Regions from separate parts of the uncultured Paraglaciecola sp. genome, predicted to be linked through region 2. Evidence: predicted binding sites of a transcription regulator. Region 2 holds the regulator's gene; each other region holds the start of a gene.
What was found. The regulator LexA, encoded in region 2, represses DNA repair genes until DNA is damaged. The targets are predictions, from matches to a motif close to TACTGTATNNNNATACAGTA.

Region 1 (6,105 bases), on a different contig from region 2:
CCCTTTTACGTACAGTAAACTTCCTTGCTCAACGGCAAAGTTTAAGTTTTCAAACAATAACCTATCTCTTTTGACTACAGATAGATTAGCTACAGAAATGACCGACAATGGTATCCTCGTTTTTATATAAAGAGTCAAACAAATAAATAGTAAAAAAAATGCATCAAACTATCGAATAATAATATCATAGGCTTAGGCCCAGACCTACTGGCTAAAACAAATAGTTAGTGGCCATTGGTCACAAAGAATGGCTAACTTAGAAGTCATTGTCCACAGCATTAATTCATTTGTAGTGACCATATCTAACATATCAGACCAAACAAATTTATTAGCACTTAATCTGCAATTTAAGCGGCTAGAGCTGGGGATGCTAGTTGCGGGGTCTTTGTTGTGGCAGATGAAGTGGGAAGTTTGGCAATTAATACCAGTAGGTCTGCAGAAGAGGTAGGTGGACTCATTGCAAGAATTAAACAAATACCGAGGCAGGCGTTAAATTTGCCACAGCACTTGAAGAATCAAATGTTGAATTATCTAATACCATTGCTGGCTTAAATGACAATTACAGCGGTATTAACAATACGGTTGCTATAATGAAATCTTCCATTGTTGGGGTGACGCATAGAAGTTTTATTCAGACGGTAAAGTTAGATCATATCGTTTGGAAAGGCGAAGTATACGAGGTGGCACTAGGGCGTTCTCAAAAATCTGTAGATTCATTTTTAGATCATAAACAATCTAGATAAGGACAATGGGATAATAATGATCAAGCTCCCCAGTACCAAAAAAACATGTCTTTTAAAGCCATCGAGAGACCTCACTCTGAAATACACCAAAACGGCATAGCGGCTTTGAAACATTTACAATCTGGCGATATCAAACAAAGTTTACTCTTTTTTGATAAAATGGAACAAGCCAGTACACAGCTTATAAATATTTTAGATGACTTATAAAACTGAGATGAAACTGGGATAGTCCTCACTTGCCTCATACCAATTGCTTATAATGATTGCTATGCATTATTCTCTGTTTCTGAAACACATAAAAAAACCCGCTATCTCTGCGGGTTTTTCTTTTTTAATCTTTAGATCACAACGCGTCTTCTTTTTTTACAGTCTCATCGGCCTCTACTGGCTTAGACAATAATAATTCTCTTAAACGCTTATCAAGATCTTTAGCCATATCAGGGTGTTCTTTTAAGTAACCGATTGAATTCGCTTTTCCTTGGCCAATTCGCTCACCATTACAGCTATACCATGCACCAGCCTTCTCAACCATTTTATGGGTGACACCTAAGTCAATGAGTTCTCCAAGGCTGTTTATACCTTCGCCGTACATGATTTGAAACTCAGCTTGTTTGAAAGGAGGGGAAATTTTATTCTTTACCACCTTAACGCGTGTTTCATTACCCACGATTTCATCACCGGCTTTAACCGCACCAATACGGCGAATATCTAGACGTACCGAAGCATAAAACTTCAAGGCATTACCACCCGTGGTAGTTTCAGGGCTTCCAAACATCACCCCAATCTTCATTCGGATTTGGTTAATAAAAATAAGCATGGTATTTGAATTTTTTAAGTTACCCGTTAGCTTACGCATAGCTTGGCTCATCATTCTGGCGGCAAGCCCCATGTGAGAATCACCGATGTCGCCTTCAATTTCAGCCTTAGGAGTAAGCGCTGCAACCGAATCCACAACAATGACATCCACTGCCCCTGAACGGGTTAACATGTCACAAATTTCTAACGCTTGTTCACCCGTATCAGGTTGTGAAACTAACAGCTCGTTTACATCAACGCCAAGCTTTTTGGCATAAATGGGGTCAAGTGCGTGCTCGGCGTCAATAAAAGCACACACTTTATTGTTGCGCTGTGCTTCGGCAATCACTTCAAGCGTTAAGGTCGTTTTACCACTGGACTCTGGGCCATATATTTCAACGATACGCCCTAAAGGTAAGCCACCAGCACCAAGCGCTATGTCTAAACCAAGAGAACCCGTTGATATCGTTTCAACGTCCATGGTTTTGTTGTCGCCCAATTTCATAATAGAGCCTTTACCGAATTGTTTTTCGATTTGGCCTAAGGCAGCAGTTAACGCTCTGGTTTTGTTGTCGTCCATCAGAATGTCCTTTGTGATTAATCAGTGTTGAACGTTTTTCAACACTGATTTGATTCAGTAATTAAGTTTAAAGTATACTGTATGGTTATACAGTTACAAGTGAAAAGTAGAAATTATTTTTAGAGTCTTTTTTCATTGTTTATTTTGCAATAACTTAAGTGAATTTGATAAAGCGAACTCAATCGCTTTTATTCTAACAGTTTGCCTATTACCCGTAATCAGTTGTTTTTGACTGATGATACTTCCATTAATGAAAAAACCAAACCAGACTGTGCCTACTGGTTTATCGGGTGAGCCTCCATCAGGGCCTGCAATACCACTGATGGCAATGGCAACTTCGGCATTGGCATGTTTTGCGGCTCCTGCAGCCATTTCTTCGACTGTTTCTGCCGATACGGCACCGTGTTTGATTAAAGTATTATCAGTTACGCCTAACAGTTCTTGCTTAGCGTCATTTGAGTAAGTAATAAAACCTTTTTTAAACCATGCTGAGCTTCCAGAAATACTTGTGATGGCGTATCCTACTCCACCTCCGGTGCAAGATTCTGCACAGGTGATTTGCCAACCTTTTGCAGAAAGAGAAATGCCTAAACGTTGTGCTAATTGGGTAATGTCTTCAGTCATATGGGCAACCTAAATATGTGATAGCTAATGATGAACATGTCACGCCACCCCTTATATAAAAAGAATAAAGTAGTCGCTATTATGCCATCGAGTCATTTTTCAGAGCAAAAAAACATTAGCCCAGCGCTGCAATCTCACACTCCTATGATGCAGCAATATTTAAAGATAAAGGCTGAACATCCCGACATATTGCTGTTTTATCGCATGGGTGATTTTTATGAACTATTTTTTGATGATGCCAAAAAAGCCTCTGAATTACTTGATATATCTTTAACGGCTAGAGGTAAATCAGGCGGCAATGCCATTCCTATGGCTGGCGTTCCTTACCATGCGGTGGAAAATTACCTTGCTCGATTAGTCAAAATGGGCCAGTCGGTGGCCATAGTCGAACAAGTAGGCGATCCTGCCACCAGCAAAGGACCTGTGGACAGAAAGGTCCAACGTATTATTACCCCGGGTACTGTTTCAGACGAAGCCTTGTTAGAAGATAGACAAGACAACATATTAGCCGCAGTGGTGAGTGTCAAACATCAAAGCAATACATACTTTGGTTATGCCACATTAGATGTCACCACAGGTCGCTTTACACTGTGTGAACCCAAGAATACTGAAGCGCTAGCCGCTGAAATACAGCGCACTGATCCAGTAGAATTATTGTACCCAGAAGACTTTGCTTTTCAGCATATTATTGAACAACGCAAGGGATTGAGACGCCGCCCTCAGTGGGAGTTTGATTTTGATACTGCTACCAAGCAGCTAAATCAACAATTTGGCACTAAGGAGTTAACAGGCTTCGGTGTAACCGCTTTCAAAACAGGATTGTGCGCGGCTGGTTGCGTGATGCAATATGTTAAGGACACGCAAAGAAGTGCTCTGCCGCACATTCGCAGTATTGTTCTGGAAACAGAATCTGACACGGTATTAATGGATGCTGCTACTAGGCGCAACTTAGAATTAACCCAAAACTTAGCTGGTGGTAAAGAACACACCCTTGCCAGTGTCTTGGACAATGCGTCAACGCCTATGGGTAGTCGGTTGTTACAGCGCTGGTTGCATCGACCTTTAACCAATAAAACAATACTCAAACAAAGACAGTTAGATATTACATCACTTCTCAACAGTGATTATCCACAGTTGCAGAGCAGCCTCAAACAAATTGGTGACATGCAACGAGTATTAGCCCGCTTAGCGCTGCGCTCGGCCAGACCCAGAGATTTTGTCAGACTAAGACAAGCTTTTTTGCTGCTGCCAGATATTCAAGGGTTTGTTAAAGACCAATCCGCTGAGTCTGCCAACATCGGTTTAATGCAATTGGCAAACGCTATCAATCAGTTTCCTAGCTTTGCAGAACTCCTCAATAACGCCATAGAAGAAGCCCCCCCTGTTTTAATTCGTGATGGTGGCGTGATCAAAGCCGGCTATAATGTAGAACTAGACGAACTGCGCGCTTTGTCCAAAGGGGCAACTGACTATTTAGATGAGCTAGAGCAGCGCGAAAAAGAGCGTACTGGCATTGCTACTTTAAAAGTGGGTTACAACAGAGTGCATGGTTACTTTATTGAAGTCAGCCGCAGTTATGCCGACAAAGTACCCGCAGATTATGTGCGCCGGCAAACCCTAAAAAACAATGAACGTTACATCATTCAAGAATTAAAAGAGCACGAAGATAAAGTGCTCACCAGCCAGAGTAAATCTTTAGCCTTAGAAAAACGCCTTTACGACGAGCTGTTCGATATTTTGATGCCTGAATTAGCGAATTTGATGCAAAGTGCTGATGCAATAGCTGAACTCGACGTACTCACTAATTTAGCTGAACGCGCTGAAACGTTAAATTACCATTGCCCTGAACTCACAGAAAAAAGTGGCATTCACTTTGGCCAAGGCCGCCACCCAGTCGTTGAACATGTCATGAAAACCCCTTTTATCGCGAATCCCATTGCGGTGGATCCACACAGACGTATGTTGGTGATCACCGGCCCAAACATGGGGGGTAAGTCTACCTATATGCGTCAAACAGCATTGATAGTGTTAATGGCTTACATAGGCAGTTTTATCCCCGCCGAAAACGCACAAATAGGCCCCGTCGATCGGGTATTTACCCGTATTGGTGCATCAGATGATTTAGCCTCAGGTCGCTCGACTTTTATGGTGGAAATGACTGAAACGGCTAATATCCTGAATAACGCCACAGCCAATAGTTTGGTGTTAATGGATGAGATAGGTCGTGGTACGAGCACCTATGATGGCTTATCACTGGCATGGGCATGTGTTGAATACCTAGCCACCCACATCCAGTCTTATACGTTATTTGCAACTCACTACTTTGAGCTGACCCAACTAGCCGAAGAGTTGCCTGAACTGGCTAATGTTCACCTTGATGCGGTAGAGCACCAAGAAACGATCCGCTTTATGCATGCGGTACAAGAAGGCGCAGCCAATAAAAGTTACGGTTTACAAGTAGCTCAACTAGCAGGTGTGCCTAGAAGCGTTATACAACAAGCAAAGCGTAAATTAGCAGAGTTAGAAAACCAACCAGTATTGACAAATCCGCCAGCGACTAGGCAAGAGCAGCCACTTAATCTACTGAATACTGTGGATGATTTGCGCCTAAGTCTTCAACAAATCAATCCAGACGATTTAACCCCTAAACAGGCGTTAGAATATTTATATCAACTGAAAACGTTGGCTGCAGACAAGTAAACTCCCATATAATTTAACAAAGGGTACACCATGGAATTACCAGCAATTGTGACACTTATAGCATTACTAGAATATTTATTTTTTGCTTTTAAAGTGGGCTTTAGTCGAGAAAAATATAACGTGATAGCACCTGCTGTATCTGGCAACCCCATATGGGAAAGACTGTACCGTGTTCAACAAAATACACTTGAGCAATTAATCGTGTTTTTACCTGCACTGTGGATTTTTTCCTATTTTGTCAGCCCCACAACAGGCGCCGCAATTGGTATCCTATTTATAATTGGCAGACCCATTTACGCTATCAGTTATGTGAAAGAGCCTCGCAGCAGAGCGCTTGGTTTTATAATGGGATTTTTCGCTAACCTTGTATTACTAGTGGGTGGTCTTGGCGCAGTGATATACAACTTAATGGGATAATCAGAACTTGGCATAAGATATTTATGTCATTTAAATATCTTATGCCTTTTATTTCAGATTAATCTTTGTCTGAGATGGTATTTTTTAGTACAATATCGCTCCGTCCGGTTATGGTTTTTTTCTTGACCTTTTATCAAGAAAATTCAAACCACACTTTACAACGCTGACTCAATTTCAATTCAAACGCCTTTACTAGGGTTATCATGACACATTATATTTTCGTCACAGGTGGTGTCGTTTCATCAC
Region 2 (6,105 bases):
GAGCACTGTATAAACCACTCATAGATTCATGTATTTGGTTTCTAAACCACCCAACCAACATGACCACCAAAACTAAAAAACCTGCACCTAAAATATAAGCGCCGAACCCCTCTTTTCCTCGTGTGCTTTCAACCACAAAATTGCCAGCCCCGACAGCCATTAAAAATAACGCAACAGCCCCCATAAACGGCCATGGGCTTTCTGCGGGAACATAGTACTTTTCGTATTCTTTTTCTGACATTTTGTTCTCCTTTACCCTAATTCATTGCCACAAAATCTGCCGAAGCAGTGACGTTATAAAGAGTATATTGCAAAGTAAAATAAGTAATATCTTCTGGTAGCTGAGGGTCGACATAAAATTGCATTGGCATCAACAATTCCTCCCCTGCTTGTAATGTTTGTTGTTCAAAACAAAAACATTCTGTTTTGTTCATATATAACGCCGCTGGACCAGGCGATATCGATGGTACAGCTTGACCAACAATGGCTGTCTTAGTAGGGTTTTTTACGTAAAAACTGACTTTATTAAGTTGCCCAGGATGCACCTTAACCTGTCTGGTTTCAGACCTAAATTCCCATGGCATACCCGTGTTTATGCGCGTAATAAAATCCACAGTGATCAACCGACTCTCATCAATTTCAATGGCCTTGTAAACAGCCGCTGTATCTGATGGTTTGCCATTAATGCCCAAGGCATCACAAAGTACGTCATAGAGAGGCACCAGTGCGAAACCAAAACCAAACATACCCACAACAATGGCAGCCAGTTTAAGCACCAATTTATTGTTTTTTGTTTGATTTGGATTAGCGCTCATAAGCCTCGATTCCTATTAAGTTATTTCACGACTGGCGGTGTTTCAAAGGTGTGATATGGTGCTGGAGATGGGATTTCCCACTCTAAACCTTCAGCTCCTTCCCACACTTGGTCAGACACTGGCTCACCTTGCTTTTTACAAGCCTTAATCAGTAAGACTAAGAAAATTAATTGCGATAAACCAAAGGCAAAACCACCAATACTTATCCATTTATTAATGTCTGCAAACTGTAACGCATAGTCTGGGATACGACGAGGCATACCCGCTAAACCGACAAAATGCATAGGAAAGAACAACACATTAACCGACACTAATGAGCACCAGAAATGCCATTTCGCCAAACCGATGTGAAACATTTTTCCGGTCCACTTGGGTAACCAGTAATAAACAGCTGCCATAATTGAGAATATAGCGCCTGTAACTAACACATAATGGAAATGCGCAACTACAAAGTAAGTATCATGGTATTGGAAGTCTACTGGCACTATTGCCAACATTAATCCAGATAATCCCCCTATAGTGAATAACACAATAAAGGCTATTGCAAACAACATGGGGACCTCAAAAGTCATAGAGCCACGCCACATAGTCGCCACCCAATTAAAGACTTTCACACCTGTAGGCACAGATATCAGCATGGTCGCAAACATGAAAAATAGCTCTGCTGCCACCGGCATACCTGTAGTAAACATATGGTGTGCCCATACAATAAATGACAACAATGCAATAGAGCCAGTGGCATACACCATTGACGCATAGCCAAATAACGGTTTACGCGCAAAAGTAGGTATGATTTGTGAAATAATGCCAAAAGCAGGCAATATCATAATGTATACCTCGGGGTGACCGAAGAACCAAAAGATGTGCTGGAACATGACAGGATCACCACCACCGGCGGCATCAAAGAAACTTGTACCAAAAAATTTATCCGTAAGCACCATAGTAACCGCACCAGCGAGTACAGGCATAACTGCAATTAACAAAAACGCAGTGATTAACCATGTCCAGACGAACAATGGCATCTTCATCCACGTCATTCCTGGCGCGCGCATATTAAAAATAGTCACGATAACATTAATTGCACCCATGATGGATGACGCACCCATGATGTGCACGGCAAACACAAACAACGCTGTACTATCGGCGCTGTAGGTAGTGGATAGAGGCGCGTAGAAGGTCCAACCAAAAGCAGGACCACCACCTTCTAGGAACAAAGAAGATAACAGGATCAAAAAAGCAAAAGGTAAAATCCAAAAGCTCCAGTTATTCATTCTAGGGAGGGCCATATCTGGCGCGCCTATCATCATAGGTATTAACCAATTAGCTAAACCCGTAAAGGCCGGCATAACCGCACCAAATACCATGATAAGGCCATGCACTGTGGTCATCTGATTAAAAAAGTGAGGTTCTACTATTTGCAGTCCGGGTTGAAATAATTCAGCTCGTATCACCATAGCCATTGCGCCACCAGTCAGAAACATGATGAAAGCGAACCATAAATATAGTGTACCGATATCTTTATGGTTGGTAGTATTTAACCAACGCTTTATACCGTATGGAATATGATGATCGTGGTGATCATCTGCATGATTATCATGCTGAGTATTATCAGTTAATGTTGTCATGGTCACCTTCTCCTATTGTTCGTTCATTGCAGAATTGATGTCTTTGGCTTGAACCAAGTCACCAGTATCGTTACCCCAAGCATTACGCTCGTAAGTCACCACAGCAGCAATTTCAGACATAGTTAATTGTTTCGCATAAGATTGCATAGCACTGCCTGTGACACCGTTTATTAAGATATCAATATGTTTAGGCTCGTCTGCAACTGCGATTTGACTGCCTTTTAATGCAGGAAAAACACCAGGCAAACCTTCGCCATTTGGCATATGACAAGCTGCGCAGTTAGCATCATAGACACTTTCGCCCAATTCCATGGATTCAGCCATTGTCATATTCATAGATAACAGTCTTTGTTCTTCTGCTTTTGCTTGCTGCTGTACAGCTTCTTGCTCTGAAATCCATTTAGCATATTCAGCAGGCTCTTTGGCAATCACTACAATCGGCATGAAACCATGATCTTTACCACAAAGCTCTGCACATTGACCACGATACACACCTGGTTCATTAACATTGGTCCACGCATCATTAATAAAACCTGGATTAGCATCTTGTTTGAAACCAAAATCTGCCACCCACCAAGAGTGAATAACATCGTCTGAAGTGATAAGAAAGCGGACTTTTTGACCAGTGGGTATAACGAGCGGTCTGTCTACTTCGAGTAGATAGTTTTCACCTTTAGGTATTTTCCCAGATATTTGGTCAGCTTGAGTGGCCAATTTAGAATAATATTCAACGTCATTGTCCATATACTTATAGTGCCACTTCCATTGTGAACCGGTCACTAAAATAGACACATCAGGTTCGCTAGCATCTTCCATATCAATTAACAAATTCATTGCTGGCACTGCCATCACAACCAATATAATAAAAGGGATCACTGTCCAGGCAATTTCAACTTTTACATTTTCATGGAAATTAGCAGGCTTAACACCCCTAGATTTCCTATGGAAGTACATAGAAATAAACATGGCGATAAAAACACCGGCCCCTATCACCACACAGATAACAAACATCAACATATGCATATCGTAAACACCAGCACTAATATCTGTCACACCTTTAGTCATGTTTAGCTGGTATTGCTCAATATTATCTTTCGTTTCTGCAAACACCGACGTAGTCATCAATGCAGATAGCATAGTTCCAACCTTGAACAAAATTCTCTTCACATGGCACCTCATATACGTTAAACGTATTTTTTATTTTCACTGAAACACTAACTTCAAATAGAAATTGAAAAATCCCTATTTGGTTTACGCTTATGTTAATTTATTGGTTTTTTTGCTTTTCTAATGTTAATGGTCTCTCATTTGATAGCGATTAGTCTAGCCTTTTTGTTTTACTTGCAATCAACTGATTAATTTTTAAACATAAATTGTTGATAAACAAAAAATAACAAAGATATAAAGAGAGGAAAACAACCAAAGGGTTCATAAATAGATATAGATTTAAAAGCGCATTATTAATCAACAATGCGCTGCATCAAGATTACATCCAATCGGCGTTACGAATAACCCCCACAGCGATGCCTTCTATATTAAACGGCTGAGTCGCCAAATCGACCTTAATGGGAGAAAACGCTTCGTTTTCAGCATGCAACAAAACCTGCCTGCCTTTTTTCTCAAGTCGTTTTACTGTAACGTCATCATCTACCCTAGCGACGACTACTTGACCATTGTGTACGTCCATAGTGCGATGAACAGCCAACAAATCGCCATCCAAAATACCGATGTCTTTCATACTCATTCCGTTCACTCTAAGCAAAAAATCAGCACTCGGCTTGAACAAACTAGGATCCACGCGATAATGGCCTTCAATATGCTCTTGAGCCAAAATAGGCTCTCCTGCAGCAACTCGGCCAATCAATGGTAAACCAAGCTCTTCGAGTTGGTCTTCAAGTGGTGCATTTAACTTAATGCCACGGGACGTACCAGGTAAAATTTCTATTACCCCTTTTCGCGCCAGGGCTTTTAAATGTTCTTCTGCTGCATTAGCAGATTTAAAACCTAATTCCCGGGCAATTTCAGCACGAGTAGGTGGCATACCTGTGTTCAACATCGTATTTTTAATCAGTTCAAGTACTTCTTCTTGTCGTGCAGTTAGTGGACGCATAACCAGCCTGTTTTTTTATACAGTTACCTTATTATATACAGTTAATGTTAAATCTCAAATTTGTTTTATGTTGACTGTGGAATGGTTTAATAAAATCAGATCAAACTGAAGCACCCATTATCAATTATTAAACTGCTAGGAATGTCTGTGGTATCCTTGCGAGTTTTAAATCTGCGAGTAAAGAGTATGTTGTGGCTGCATAGATTGCTGTTAGCAATAGTAACCGTACCGGTCAAATGGCTAGTAAAAGTAAACAGTACTCCAAGTGATCTTGAAGTTGAACTGGGCATAGATAAAACCCGTCCCATTGTTTATTTATTGCGAACCCGTTCTGTCACTGATCAGTTAGCACTCAAAATGTCTGCAATGGCATTAGGTTTACCCAAACCCACACTCAATTTGACTATCGACGATCAACGGCACTCTTCGTGTTTGTTCCTACAGAAACCCAAATCAGTACTAAACCGCAAAACAAAAGGTACTTCAATTCAAGAAGATGCGGCTAAACTATTTAGACTGCACAGAGAAAATTCAGACCTGGATATTCAGATAGTCCCTGTGTCTATACTTTGGGGTAGAGCACCAGGTAAAGACACCTCAGGTTGGTCAGATATCATCGCCAACCAAGTTTCACCTAGCTGGCTTCGTAAATTTTTTATTGTGTTGCTTTTAGGCAGAGATAATTTCGTCTGTTATAGCAAAGCCGTATCTTCGAGGAAAATGCTGGAGTTAAAGGGTAGCGATGAAGACATCGCCCATAAACTTATCCGCGTTGCCGGCACACATTTTTATCGCCGTCATCAAACATTAACAGGCCCCAACATTCTTGAACGTCACCAATTGTATAATAGTGTTCTGGGCGCAAAATCAGTGCGTAGGGCCATTGTTGGAGAAGCTCGCAGCAAACAATTAAGTCATCAACAAGCAAAACAACAAGCAAAAAAATATGTAGCTGAAATTGCAGCTGATTACCGTCCTGGTCTAATTAGGTTAGCTGAGAAAATTTTAACCAAAATTTGGAATAAAATTTATAACGGTATCGAAGTCAGGCATGCGGATAAAGTCAGAGCCTTGGCGCAAAATGGCCACGAGATTATCTATGTACCTTGTCATCGAAGTCATATGGACTACTTATTACTCACCTATGTTATTTATCATCAAGGGTTAGTCACACCCCACATAGCTGCTGGAATAAACTTAAATTTTCGCCCTATTGGCGGAATATTAAGAAAAGCTGGCGCGTTTTATCTTCGTCGCAGCTTTGCAGGCAACAAACTCTACTCAGCTGTGTTTCGCGAATATTTAGAACTGCTATTTAACAAAGGTTATTCGGTGAAATATTTTCCTGAAGGTGGCCGCAGCAGAACGGGGCGTTTATTACCCCCTAAAACTGGCATGTTAGCGATGACATTACAGGCGTTAATCAAAGGCATTAACCGCCCCGTCAGTATCGTACCGGTTTATATTGGTTACGAACATGTGATGGAAGTGTCCAGTTACCTTAAAGAACTGAACGGCACAGGTAAGAAAAAAGAATCTTTTTTACAAATATTTT
Region 3 (6,105 bases), on a different contig from region 2:
ATCAATTGCAACAGGTATGGTTGGTGCGCCTGCTTGTGGTGATGTGATGAAGTTGCAACTTAAGATTGATGAAAATGGCATTATTGAAGACGCTAAGTTTAAAACTTATGGCTGTGGTTCCGCCATCGCTTCAAGTTCATTGGTAACTGAATGGGTAAAAGGTAAGTCTATTGACGAAGCTTCTACTATCAGTAACATGGATATTGCTGAAGAATTGGCTCTGCCACCTGTAAAAATTCATTGCTCTATTTTGGCTGAAGATGCCATAAAAGCAGCAGTTGCAGATTATAAAAGTCGCCAAGTCTAAGATAAGATAAGTTTAATTAAGTAGGAGTAGCCAGTGGCCATTACTGTATCCGATACCGCAGCATTACGTGCTAAAACTTTTCTCGAAAATAGGGGAGCTGGTTTAGGGCTGCGTCTTGGTGTGAAAACCACTGGCTGTTCCGGATTAGCTTATGTACTCGAGTTTGTTGATGGCATTAATCCTGACGATAAATTATTCGAAGACAACGGTGTTAAAATTATTATTGATGGGAAAAGTTTGGCTTATCTTGATGGTACCCATCTAGATTTTGCCAAAGAAGGCTTAAACGAAGGTTTTCAATTCACTAATCCCAATGCAAATGGTGAGTGTGGTTGTGGCGAAAGCTTTAATGTTTAATGCTATCTTTGCTAAACTCTGCCGCATGTAAAACATATCAATCAATAGTCATCAGATGAATTATTTTGAACTTTTCAATATCCCCGTGTCTTTCGATGTGGACTTGTCTTTGTTGCCACAAACTTATCAGCAATTACAGCGCTTAACCCACCCAGATAAGTTTGCTAGCGGTAGCGAGCAAGAGAAGTTGCTGGCCGTTCAACAAAATTCGCAAGTAAATGATGCATACTCTGTACTTAAATCACCGCTATCTAGAGCAGAATATTTATTGAGTTTGCGCGGTATTGATTTAAAACATGAACAACAAACCATAAAAGACAGCGCTTTTTTGATGCAACAAATGGAATGGCGTGAAGAGTTAGCTGATATAGCACAGCGATCAGATCCTTTGGGGGCTTTGTCTTCACTGGAAGCTGAAATTAATCAATCGATTAAAAGTGATTTGACTAAGTTAAGATGCTTCCTTAAAAGTACTCACGACATGGCGGAACAACATGCGGCCAATATTATTCGGCAACTTAAATTTTCATATAAAATGTTATCTGAAATTGCGCTAAAAGAAGACGTGTTAAGTGATTTTTAACTTGACTCATTGTAACCTAAAAGAAACGAATTAGACCATGGCATTTTTGCAAATATCCGAACCCGGTCAAAGCGCCGCTCCACATCAACGTAAGTTAGCAGTTGGTATCGATTTAGGTACCACCAACTCATTAGTGGCATCTGTACGAAGTGGTGAAGCACTCACGTTACCTGATACCAAAGGAAGACATTTATTACCCTCTGTTGTCAGATATTTAACTGACTCAGAAGTGATTGGACAGGAAGCCAAACAACACGCCAGTATCGATCCGACTAATACAATTGTGTCAGTGAAACGTTTTTTAGGGCGCTCGGTAAAAGACATTCAAACGGCTTACCCACATTTACCTTACCAATTTACAGATCCTTTATCGCCAGTGATGAGTGTTGCTTCGGGTGATGTAAATCCTGTACAGGTATCGGCAAAAATTTTAAACGAGCTTAAAAAGCGTGCAGAAAAAACCTTGGGGGGGGAATTACAAGGTGCAGTCGTCACAGTGCCTGCTTATTTTGATGATGCCCAGCGCCAAGGCACTAAAGATGCTGCGGCACTTGCCGGTTTGAAGGTTTTACGGTTACTCAACGAACCGACAGCTGCAGCTGTCGCTTATGGTTTGGACTCTCGCCAAGAAGGCATTATCGCTGTTTATGATTTAGGCGGTGGCACCTTTGACATTTCTATTTTGCATTTAAGCAAAGGGGTATTTGAAGTGCTTTCTACCGGTGGTAATTCTGCACTAGGTGGAGATGATTTTGATGCCTTGTTGGTAGAATTTATTCGCCAACAAAGTCAGTTAACGGGGGAATTATCTAAAACTTTGCATCGTACATTGTTGGATAGAGCGAAAGATGCCAAAGAAGTATTAAGTCATGAATCTGTGTTTACTGTACATTTTGAAGATGACACTGGCAGACATCTTTCAGTGCTGATAAGTATTGACAAATTTGAACAACTAATTGCACCTTTGATTAAGAATACTTTACGAGCTTGTCGCAGAGCCCTAAAAGACGCTGAGTTAGCAAAAAAGGAAGTGATTGAAGTGGTGATGGTAGGTGGTTCGACTCGGGTGCCCTCAGTGTGTAAACACGTAGGCGATTTTTTTGAGCGTACTCCACTTACTTCCATCGACCCTGATAAAGTGGTCGCAATTGGGGCGGCTATTCAAGCCGATATTTTGGTGGGTAATAAACCTGACAGTGACATGTTGCTGCTAGATGTTTTACCCTTGTCTCTGGGGATAGAAACCATGGGCGGTTTGACTGAAAAAGTGATCCATCGCAATACCACTATCCCCGTGGCCAAAGCGCAAGAATTTACCACCTTCAAGGACGGACAAACCGCCATGATGGTACATGTGGTGCAGGGTGAACGAGAATTGGTGCAGGATTGTCGCTCCCTTGCGAAATTCACATTACGAGGCATTCCTCCCATGGCAGCAGGAGCGGCTCATATACGGGTAACATTTCAAGTAGATGCCGACGGATTGTTAAATGTTAGTGCGATGGAAAAGTCCACAGGTGTACATGCCGAGATCCAAGTTAAGCCCTCATATGGACTAGAAGATAATCAAATTGCCACGATGCTAAAAGCATCAATGGATAACGCTGAAGAAGATATGCAAGCTCGTATGCTCAAAGAGCAACAGGTTGAAGCCGCAAGAGTGCAAGAAAACTTGCAAGGTGCATTAGATGCCGACGGCCTAGCCTTGCTTGACGCATCAGAAATACAGGCCATTGCAGCAGGGATTGCAGAGCTCAGCGAGTTGGCAAAAGGCACAGACAAAGACGTCATTAAGGCGGCCATCGAACAATTAGATAAGTTGAGCGAAACCTTTGCACAAAAACGCATGGATCAATCGATTAAAAGCGCCTTCTCTGGGCAGTCAGTTGACAGAATTTAAAATAAATTGAATATTAGGAATCTAAATATGCCACAAGTAATTTTTTTACCTCACGATGAGTTGTGCCCAGATGGCGCCGTCTTAGAAGGTGAAAAAGGCACCTCAGTATTAAACCTTGCTTTAAAAAACGGCATTGGCATTGAACACGCCTGCGAAAAAGTATGCGCTTGCACCACTTGTCATATCATTGTTCGTGAAGGCTTTAACTCATTAAATGAGGGGGATGAGCTGGAAGAAGATATGTTGGATAAAGCATGGGGGTTAGAGCCTAATTCTAGACTCGGTTGCCAAGCTATTATACAAGACGAAAATTTAGTGGTAGAAATCCCTAAATACACAGTCAATATGGTGAGTGAAGGACATTAGCCTAGAGCCTCTAAGCTTTATTTTTGTGAAGAGAGCCAGCTATGTGCTGGTTTTTTATTGCCTTCAAGTTAACAGTTTCGGATAATGACTCTAATAACAGCTGTTCATACGTACAGTTATTATGTTAACTTATTCAACTAATTTAAAAAAGAGAGTAATTTATGGCCGTAATCACACGTTATGTAGTTGAACACAAAGGGGTGGAGAAGTTTGTGACCGCAGATAAAAAAGAAGCCGACCAGTACGATAAAATGCTCGATGTAGCGGATAACCTAAGTGAGTATATCGAAGGCAAAGGTATTAAGATTGATGTATCTGTGTTGGAAGAGCTGTCTATTATGCTGTCTAAAAATAAAGACTCTTTGGGCAAGTTGTTAAAAGGCACTACAGCTGATGTGTTATTGACTGAAGAAAAAGCAGAAGTGGTCAAGATTGATAAAAAGAAGGCTTAAGTTGGTTCATGCCTTTGTAAAAAATATTGCGTTACTTAGCCAGTTTACATTTTCAAATAGCTTTTTGATAAATTAAATAAACAGAATTCGCGCTAAATGCCTTAGGACTTCCTATCCGTGAGGGCTTATAGCGCGAAGGTAAAATGTAAACTGCCTCCTAACCCCTCAAACCTTGGTGTTAATATCATAAATAATAACAAACACACTTAAAGTTACAGTGGCCATAACCCTCAGCGTATTAGCTGAGTTGGGGAGTGGATAAAATCAATTGCTAGCGCGTTCAGCAGACGGTGGAAGGAGCCGCTTTTCTAGCCATTTAAATACCCAGTTCGCGCTGAAAGCAGGCATCTAATGGTGAAAGTAGAACGCCGCATCAGATAAGTCTGTTTAAAAAATATTCAAAACTGGTTTGCCCAACATTGGGAGTCGCTTGTTGTAAATTCTGAATGACGTGAAAACAGTCGAGTAATAGACGTAAAGCAGCCAATTTTGACTCTTGCAAAGATAAAAAAGAGAGGTGAAAAGTGAAAAATACGAGGCATCGTGTATTTTCATTTTATGAAAATTGATGTTTTTTTTACCTCTTCTCTATCTTAGAGCGGCTCTTTATGCTCAAATCTGCTAGATGTCTAAAAGGGAGCTTTATGCGACACATTTATATTTTCTATCAGTTCTTTGTCTTCTTCTGCTTAATTGGGTGTCAGTTGAGCTTTGCGAATCCTGATTACCGCTTTAAAACTCTCAATACCTCCGATGGTTTGCACTCAAATGAAATATATAAAATATTTCAGCAAAAAAATGGCTTTATGTGGTTTGCAAGCGACCATGGAGTGAGTCGATATGACGGCTTGTTGTTTGAACACTACCATTATGCCCCTGGCCAAATTAACCACATATCGAACAACCAGATCACCGATATACTGGAGGATAGTCGCGGTAATATCTGGATCAGCACCGAAGCAGGTTTAAACAAAATAAGCCCGGATGGCGCTGTTTCCCTCTTTCAACCTGATCCCAAACAGCCCAATTACCTGGATCAAATTTGGTTGTTGAGTTTATTTGAAGATACTCAAGGTATCCTTTGGTTAGGTACGGGCAAAAATTTAAAGCGCTACGATCCGGTGGAGAATCAATTTGTAACCTACACATTATCTATGCCTGACGAATCGACCTATGCTTTGGCGATATATCAAATAGCTGAGACTTCCCTTGGGCTGCTCTACCTAGCTACTTCTAAAGGGCTGGCGATAGTTGATCATGACTCAAAACAATTTTCCCTGGTGGCGAAGGTCAACAGTCAATTAGTGGATGAGGACAGTACCCATCTATTAACCGTTTTATCTGATGACAAATTATTGTTGGGCACTAGAAAAAGCGGATTGCTCTTATATGACATTACAACTAAAGAACTGCAGCAGTTCATAAATCAGAAAGATGGACGAAGCTTAGCCGCAAACAACATTGCCAGCCTGATGGTCAATCCAAACGGAGATATTTGGATTGGTCACAGCGACATGGGTATCTCAATTTATCATCGCCAGAATGGCACTTTTAGTTACATTAAGGCTGAAGAATTCGGTTCTTATAGCTTACCCAGCAATACCGTTCAAAGCTTATTAATTGATAAGTCTGGTTTATACTGGATAGGCACATCAGAGGGGGTTGCCCTTTATTCACCCTTGCAATTGGGCAGTCAGATCTATCGAAAGCGCCCCGTCAATAGTGGACTGTCTAGTAATTATATTTATGACATGTATGCCGATGACAAGGACAATATTTGGCTGGCGACAAGTAACGGCATAAACAGGTTAAATACCCTGACGCAAACGATCGCAGTATTTCCTCTGACCTATCCCAATGGTGAGCAATACAATGAACAGTCAATATATCAAATATCCGCTGCGGCGGATCATCAACTTTGGTTGGGTACTGACGAGGGGCTTAAATTATTTGATCCCCTGACGGGATTTTCACGGGGGGTTCAAGGCCAACCAGGTCTGCCAAACAACCCCATATATACGCTCTTAACTACAAAGGATGATAACCTTTGGATAACTGGTTACATTAATGTAGGGCTGAGACTATTTCATCAAAACAAGGGAGTAAGTAAGGTCTTCCTGGATGATGAAAACTCTGAATA
Region 4 (6,105 bases), on a different contig from region 2:
CTGTTTGTTCTACCGTGAGTAAAATTGTGATTAAAATTGTATTGAGTTGTGCAGCATTCAGTGCCATGTTGTCGGTTGTGTTGGGTGCCTTTGCTGCCCATGGCCTTAAAAGTAAGTTATCCGACACCCTATTAAGCACCTTTCAAACGGGTGTGCAGTATCAGATGTATCATAGCCTTGCCCTGATTTTATTAGTCATTTTGTATCGTCAAATGCCCCAATCATTGCTGGTATACAGCGCAGGTTTTATGTTTGCGGGTATTATTTTGTTTAGCGGCAGTTTGTATATGTTGGCGCTCACCCAAATTAAATGGTTTGGCCCTGTCACCCCCCTCGGGGGAGCCTGTTTTATTATTGGCTGGGTTTTGCTGATAGCAGCGACCTTAAAAGGAGTGAATTAAACCATGGCCGGATTATTGTTGTATTGCCGCAGTGGGTTTGAAAACGATATGGCGAATGAAGTTCAGGAGAAAGCCAGTCAATTGGATGTGTTTGGTTATTCAAAAACCCAAGCCAACAGTGGTTTTGTTTTGTTTACTTGTTATCAAGAAGAGCATGCTGAGTTATTAGCGAACACATTATTGTTCGATAAACTGATTTTTGCCCGCCAGCAATTTGCTTGTCAACTCGTGATAGATAATATGGACGTGGCAGATCGTATTGGCCCACTTTTAGATGCATGTGAAGGTTTTCCGTTATGTGGTGAATTACGGGTCGAATATGCTGATACGTCTCATGGCAGAGAGCTATCGAAGTTCTGTAGAAAGATAAGCGTGCCCTTTAGACAAGCGTTGCGTAAAAAGAACAGGTTAACGACTAAAGATAATCATAAAAAACCTGTATTACATGTATTTTTTACAAAAACCAATAAAGCTTATATTGGTTATTCATTTACACACAATAATTCACCTTTGGCGTTAGGTATTTTACGTTTGAAGTTCCCCCATGATGCGCCAAGTCGTTCCACCTTAAAACTTGATGAAGCCTTTCATACTTTTATTCCTAAAGAAGAGCATGACGTGCGCCTTCAGGGAGGACTATATGCCGTTGACCTGGGGGCTTGCCCAGGTGGGTGGACCTATCAACTGGTAAAGCGAGGGATGTTTGTGCAAGCAGTTGATAATGGTGCTATGGATGTAGGGCTTATGGAAACCGGGCAGGTGACCTATTGCGCTGAAGATGGGTTTAAATTTCAGCCTAAAAAGAAAAATGTTTACTGGTTAGTCTGTGACATGATTGAGCAACCTCAAAAAGTAGCCAAACTCATGGCTAATTGGGTGGCGGATGGCCGTTGTAAAGAGGCGATGTTTAACCTTAAATTACCTATGAAAAAACGTTACGAGTCGGTTCAGGGCGCATTAAAGATAATTGAAGAGGTTATGCAGGCTCACCAAGTAGGGAAATATGTATTGCAAGCGAAACACCTGTATCACAACAGAGAGGAAGTGACAGTGCATTTAAGGTTAAAATTAAAAGTCGCATAAAGGAAAGCTTCCGATGCAACTCATCGGAAGCTATTAGATAGGAAAATAAGTTATTGATCTAACGAAATATTAAATTCATCTGATAATTCAAAATCGCCTGTTACCTCAGTCACTTTATCATCAACAAATGTAATAGTGAGATCTTTGCGAAAGTCTTCACCACGTTGTTTCATGCCTCGTTTCATTTGATACAGGTAGTACCAAGTATCGTGATCGAAAGCATCTTCTAAAACAGGTTTACCCAGAACAAATACAACCTGTTCTTTAGTCATGTCTATCCTAAGTTTCTTAACATCTTTTTCATCCAAAAAGTTACCTTGTGGTATATCAATTCGGAAAATCCAATCAGCACAAGCTGACAACATCATAGTGGCGGTTAATATAACCAGTAAATTTTTAAACTTCATTGTTACTCAATATCTCAGCGTGAAAAAGGTAAAAAAGGCAAATGTGTGAGTAATTCACACTTAATTAACGTGGCATCCTAACCCAGCCGCGTTAGCGCAATCAATGCCTAATTGTTATGAATTACTGATTTGTAGTAATTCTCTGGCATTCGCTATGGCTGACTCGGTAAGAGTATCTCCTGCTAGTAGACGCGCCAATTCTTCAATTCGTTCACTTTCCTGTAAACAAAGCATATGGGTTTCTGTGGTTTTTTTGTCACTGAACTTAGTGACAAACATCTGGTTGTGCGCTCTAGCCGCTACTTGGGGGAGGTGAGTGACACAAATAACCTGGGCACTGTCACCTAACTTACGTAATAATTGGCCTACCACAGATGCTGTTGAACCACTTATACCACTGTCAACTTCATCAAAAATCATGGTCGCAATATCATTATTCCTTGAGCTAATCACTTGAATGGCCAAACCAATCCGTGACAATTCTCCGCCCGAGACGACTTTTTCAAGGTTGTCCAAGGCTTGCCCTTTGTTAGTCGATACCACAAATTGTACTGTATCCAAGCCAAGTTTATTAGGTGTGCCTTGCGTCTGATGTTCAACATTAATTTTAAACACTGCATCAGCCATGTTCATTTGGTGAATATGCTGTTCGACTTGTTTAGCGAAAGATTTTGCGGCTTTTTGTCTTGATTGGCTGAGTTTGTTGGCGGCCTGATGATATTGTTGTTCAAGTTGGCATAGTTGAGTTTTTAATTCTTCTAACAATGAGTCGTCTTTGACTAACTCATTAAATTCTGTGGTGAGTTGTTGATGAAACCCATATAACGTCTCAGGTTGAACATTATGCTTTCTGGATAAATCTAATGCTTGAGAATATCGAGCTTCGACGTTTTGCATACGCATTGGGTCGATTTCAAGCTGTTCGGTATAAGCTCTCAATTCATTAGCCGCTTCGTCTATTTGAATACAAGCTTCAGCTAACATAGTCACAATAGGTGCGAGACTAGGATCATGCTGTTGTAACTCAGTTAACCGGTCAACACTGCTTTGTACCGCCGACAAGGCATTAAAATCCTCTGCCTCGTAAAGTTGGTGAAAGCTAATTTGGCTTTGTTCGAGTAACGTTTGGCTATGGCTGAGTTTTTTATGTTCTATTTCTAGGGCAACAAATTCGCCCTGTGCTAAGGCATATTCGTCTAGTTCTTGGATTTGATAAGACAGTAATTGACTGCGGTCTTCACGTTGTTGCTGACCTTCTAATAAATTTTGAAAATGTTGTCGATGGGTTCTCAGTGTTTGATAACAATCTGCAACCTTGGTTAATAAAGTGCCATGCTCAGCATACTGATCAAGTAAGTCGCGCTGACTGTCACCTTTTAAAATCTGTTGATGGGCATGTTGCCCATGAATACTCAATAAAAATTGACCAAGGTGTTTCAATTGTTGCAAGGGTACGGGGGTGCCATTAACAAAAGCTTTAGAACGTCCCTCAGAGGATATAACACGCCTAATCAATACTTCGTCATCGTCTTTCAGTTCATGCTCTTCAAGCCACTTCAGAGCGCCAGGTAGCTGCTTGACATTAAAACCTGCAGATACTTCGGCTTTATCGGCGCCGGTACGCACCATGCTACTGTCTGCTCTATCGCCTAAACATAAGCCTAATGCGTCAACCGATATCGACTTGCCGGCTCCCGTTTCACCAGTAATGGCGGTCATACCTTGGCTAAAATCAACGTCTAGAGTTTTAACAATGGCGAAATTACGAATGGATAAATGAGTAAGCATTTTTGATTCTCAATAAAGACATACAAAAGCATGTTTATATATACAGTACTTATAAATATAAACATGCTTTTGCTCAGTGTCTAGTTTTCTCTTACAAAAAATACTGCAAGTGACTAGTAAAGTTTACTGCCCCAGCCAAGTTTTGTGCGTAAAACATTGAAATAGTTGTAGTTTTTTGGGTGTATCAGAGACAGCTTTGCGGGGTTTTTACATATGACAATCTCGTCACCGGGTAATACCGTTAGCACAATATGACTATCACAACTGACTTGCATATTATCGGTGTTTTCAGGCGATACTTTCAATTTGATTGTGCTATTTGCATCTACCACTATGGGACGACTACTTAATGTGTGTGGAAACATGGGTACTAAGGTTAAAGCATCTAAGTTAGGCGTAAGAATCGGACCTCCACCGGATAATGAATAAGCTGTAGAGCCTGTGGGAGTCGCGACAATTAAACCATCAGAGCGCTGACTGAATACAAAGTTATCATCAAGATACACTTCAAATTCCATCATATGGGCTACTTTACCATGGTGAATGACGACTTCGTTTACCGCAGAGTCCTTGCTTTGTACTTTACCATCTCGATAGACTTCCACTTCTAGCAAAAAGCGTTGTTCTATTTGGCATTCGCCATCAAAAATACTATCAAGTTGCGGTTCAAAGTCATCGGGATTGATGTCGGTTAAAAAACCTAAATTACCCCGGTTAACGCCAACTACAGCTACATTGAACTCTGCCAGAACCCTAGCTGCGCCGAGCATATTACCATCCCCCCCCACAACTATGGCTAAGTCAGCTTGTTTACCAATTTCTGTTATATCTGCAGATTCAAAACCATTAGTATCTAATTTTTGTGCCGTTTTAGTTTCGACCAGCACCCGACAACCGCGTTTAGTCAAATAGACTATTAACGCCTTGAGACTTAAATTTGCACCTTGATGTGCTTGTTTGCCAATTAAACCTACGGTTTTAAACTTCATTGAGAACAACATAAATAAAGATTTTCCAGAGTATAACCACGGGAGTGTTTGAAAGTCATATTTTTCGTTTTGATTAATTGATTGACTGCGGGTTTTGATCGTCTCTATAGTATGTCTATTAAATTTGTATTTTACCAAGAAGAGCGCTAATTGATGGGGCCAATTATGTTAGATGTGTCAGGCTTTGAACTGACACATGAAGAAATAGATATCCTCGACCATCCTTTAGTGGGAGGGCTCATCTTATTCAGCCGTAACTATCACGACCAAAAACAACTTTTTGACTTAGTTCGGCACATAAGAAGTGTTACGCGTAACGATGTTATTATTGCAACAGACCATGAAGGCGGCAGGGTGCAGCGCTTTCGTCAAGGATTCAGTGACATTCCTGCAATGGGTAGCATTAACCGTCAAACAAATGAAAACATACAACAATCAGGCTATTTGTGTGAGCAATTTGGTTGGTTAATGGCAGCAGAACTATTAGCGTTCGATATTGATATTAGTTTTGCCCCTGTGCTTGATATACAGGGTGTGTCAGAGGTGATTGGTGATCGTAGTTTTCACCAGCAACCGCAGATAATTGTGCAATTAGCCAGCGATTTTATTAAAGGCATGCACCGAGCGGGTATGTCTGCAACGGGGAAACATTTTCCAGGACACGGTAATGTACTTGAGGACTCCCATGTTGCTATGCCGATTGATAAACGCAGCCGTGAAGATATCTTTAACCTTGATATGGCAATATTTAAGTCTATTCATCAACAAGGGTTATTAGATGCTGTGATGCCAGCTCATGTTATTTATCCTGAAGTAGATGATTTACCCGCAGGTTTTTCAGAAACCTGGATTAAACAGATTTTGCGCCAAGAACTAGACTTTGATGGAGTGGTATTTTCTGATGATTTGTCGATGCAAGGTGCGGTACAAATGGGCAATATTGTAGAGCGTGCTGAGCTGGCTATAACTGCAGGCTGTGACATGGTGTTGGTATGCAATGATCCAATGGGGGCAGTTAAGGTGATTGATGGTTTACCTTCAGGTATGAGCCTGCATAAAATTAGTATAGATAGAATTAAACGCCTTAAAAAAACGTCTAGTCTCGATTTCTCTAACCTGAAAAAGACTTCTGAATATCAAATCGCTAGCAAAGTATTAGACCAATTTTATGCAAACTAACAACAAACTAATTCTACTATCGGCTATTAGCTCAATTGTGCTGTATTTTGTTCTAATCGCTATTGGACAGCCCCACCTGATTGCTTCCACAGCCTCTATCACTCTGTTTACTGCCATGTTATGGGTCACTGAAGCGCTACCTATTCCTGTTACCTCGCTTATCCCCTTTTTTGGTTTTCCTATGGCAGGGGTGTTGACCCATAAAGAATCTGCATCAGCGCTTGGCAGCCATATTATTTTATTGTTGATGGGCGCGTT

Region 1: a site for LexA is predicted at 2,194-2,213, ahead of recA (recombinase RecA). Genes of this name have one in related genera too.
Region 3: a site for LexA is predicted at 3,612-3,631, ahead of Q0Y52_RS14790 (YebG family protein). Genes of this name have one in related genera too.
Region 4: a site for LexA is predicted at 3,708-3,727, ahead of recN (DNA repair protein RecN). Genes of this name have one in related genera too.

What each region holds. Positions count from the first base shown of each region.
Region 1 covers NZ_CALSOK010000010.1:552,740-558,844, reverse strand. Annotated here, with positions in the region: gene ccmA (cytochrome c biogenesis heme-transporting ATPase CcmA) at 1-108, opposite strand, end outside; gene Q0Y52_RS10220 (hypothetical protein) at 391-552, shown strand; gene Q0Y52_RS10215 (hypothetical protein) at 789-950, shown strand; gene recA (recombinase RecA) at 1,087-2,118, opposite strand; gene Q0Y52_RS10205 (nicotinamide-nucleotide amidohydrolase family protein) at 2,251-2,742, opposite strand; gene mutS (DNA mismatch repair protein MutS) at 2,824-5,442, shown strand; gene Q0Y52_RS10195 (MAPEG family protein) at 5,473-5,859, shown strand; gene Q0Y52_RS10190 (CTP synthase) at 6,063-6,105, shown strand, end outside.
Region 2 covers NZ_CALSOK010000006.1:133,465-139,569, forward strand. Annotated here, with positions in the region: gene Q0Y52_RS05340 (cytochrome c oxidase subunit 3) at 1-241, opposite strand, end outside; gene Q0Y52_RS05345 (cytochrome c oxidase assembly protein) at 258-815, opposite strand; gene ctaD (cytochrome c oxidase subunit I) at 836-2,440, opposite strand; gene coxB (cytochrome c oxidase subunit II) at 2,453-3,562, opposite strand; gene lexA (transcriptional repressor LexA) at 3,927-4,550, opposite strand; gene plsB (glycerol-3-phosphate 1-O-acyltransferase PlsB) at 4,737-6,105, shown strand, end outside.
Region 3 covers NZ_CALSOK010000015.1:98,380-104,484, reverse strand. Annotated here, with positions in the region: gene iscU (Fe-S cluster assembly scaffold IscU) at 1-307, shown strand, start outside; gene iscA (iron-sulfur cluster assembly protein IscA) at 341-664, shown strand; gene hscB (co-chaperone HscB) at 720-1,247, shown strand; gene hscA (Fe-S protein assembly chaperone HscA) at 1,285-3,147, shown strand; gene fdx (ISC system 2Fe-2S type ferredoxin) at 3,175-3,513, shown strand; gene Q0Y52_RS14790 (YebG family protein) at 3,675-3,965, shown strand; gene Q0Y52_RS14785 (EAL domain-containing protein) at 4,670-6,105, shown strand, end outside.
Region 4 covers NZ_CALSOK010000013.1:156,642-162,746, forward strand. Annotated here, with positions in the region: gene Q0Y52_RS12760 (DUF423 domain-containing protein) at 66-401, shown strand; gene rlmM (23S rRNA (cytidine(2498)-2'-O)-methyltransferase RlmM) at 405-1,484, shown strand; gene bamE (outer membrane protein assembly factor BamE) at 1,535-1,891, opposite strand; gene recN (DNA repair protein RecN) at 2,006-3,679, opposite strand; gene nadK (NAD(+) kinase) at 3,793-4,668, opposite strand; gene nagZ (beta-N-acetylhexosaminidase) at 4,834-5,847, shown strand; gene Q0Y52_RS12790 (SLC13 family permease) at 5,837-6,105, shown strand, end outside.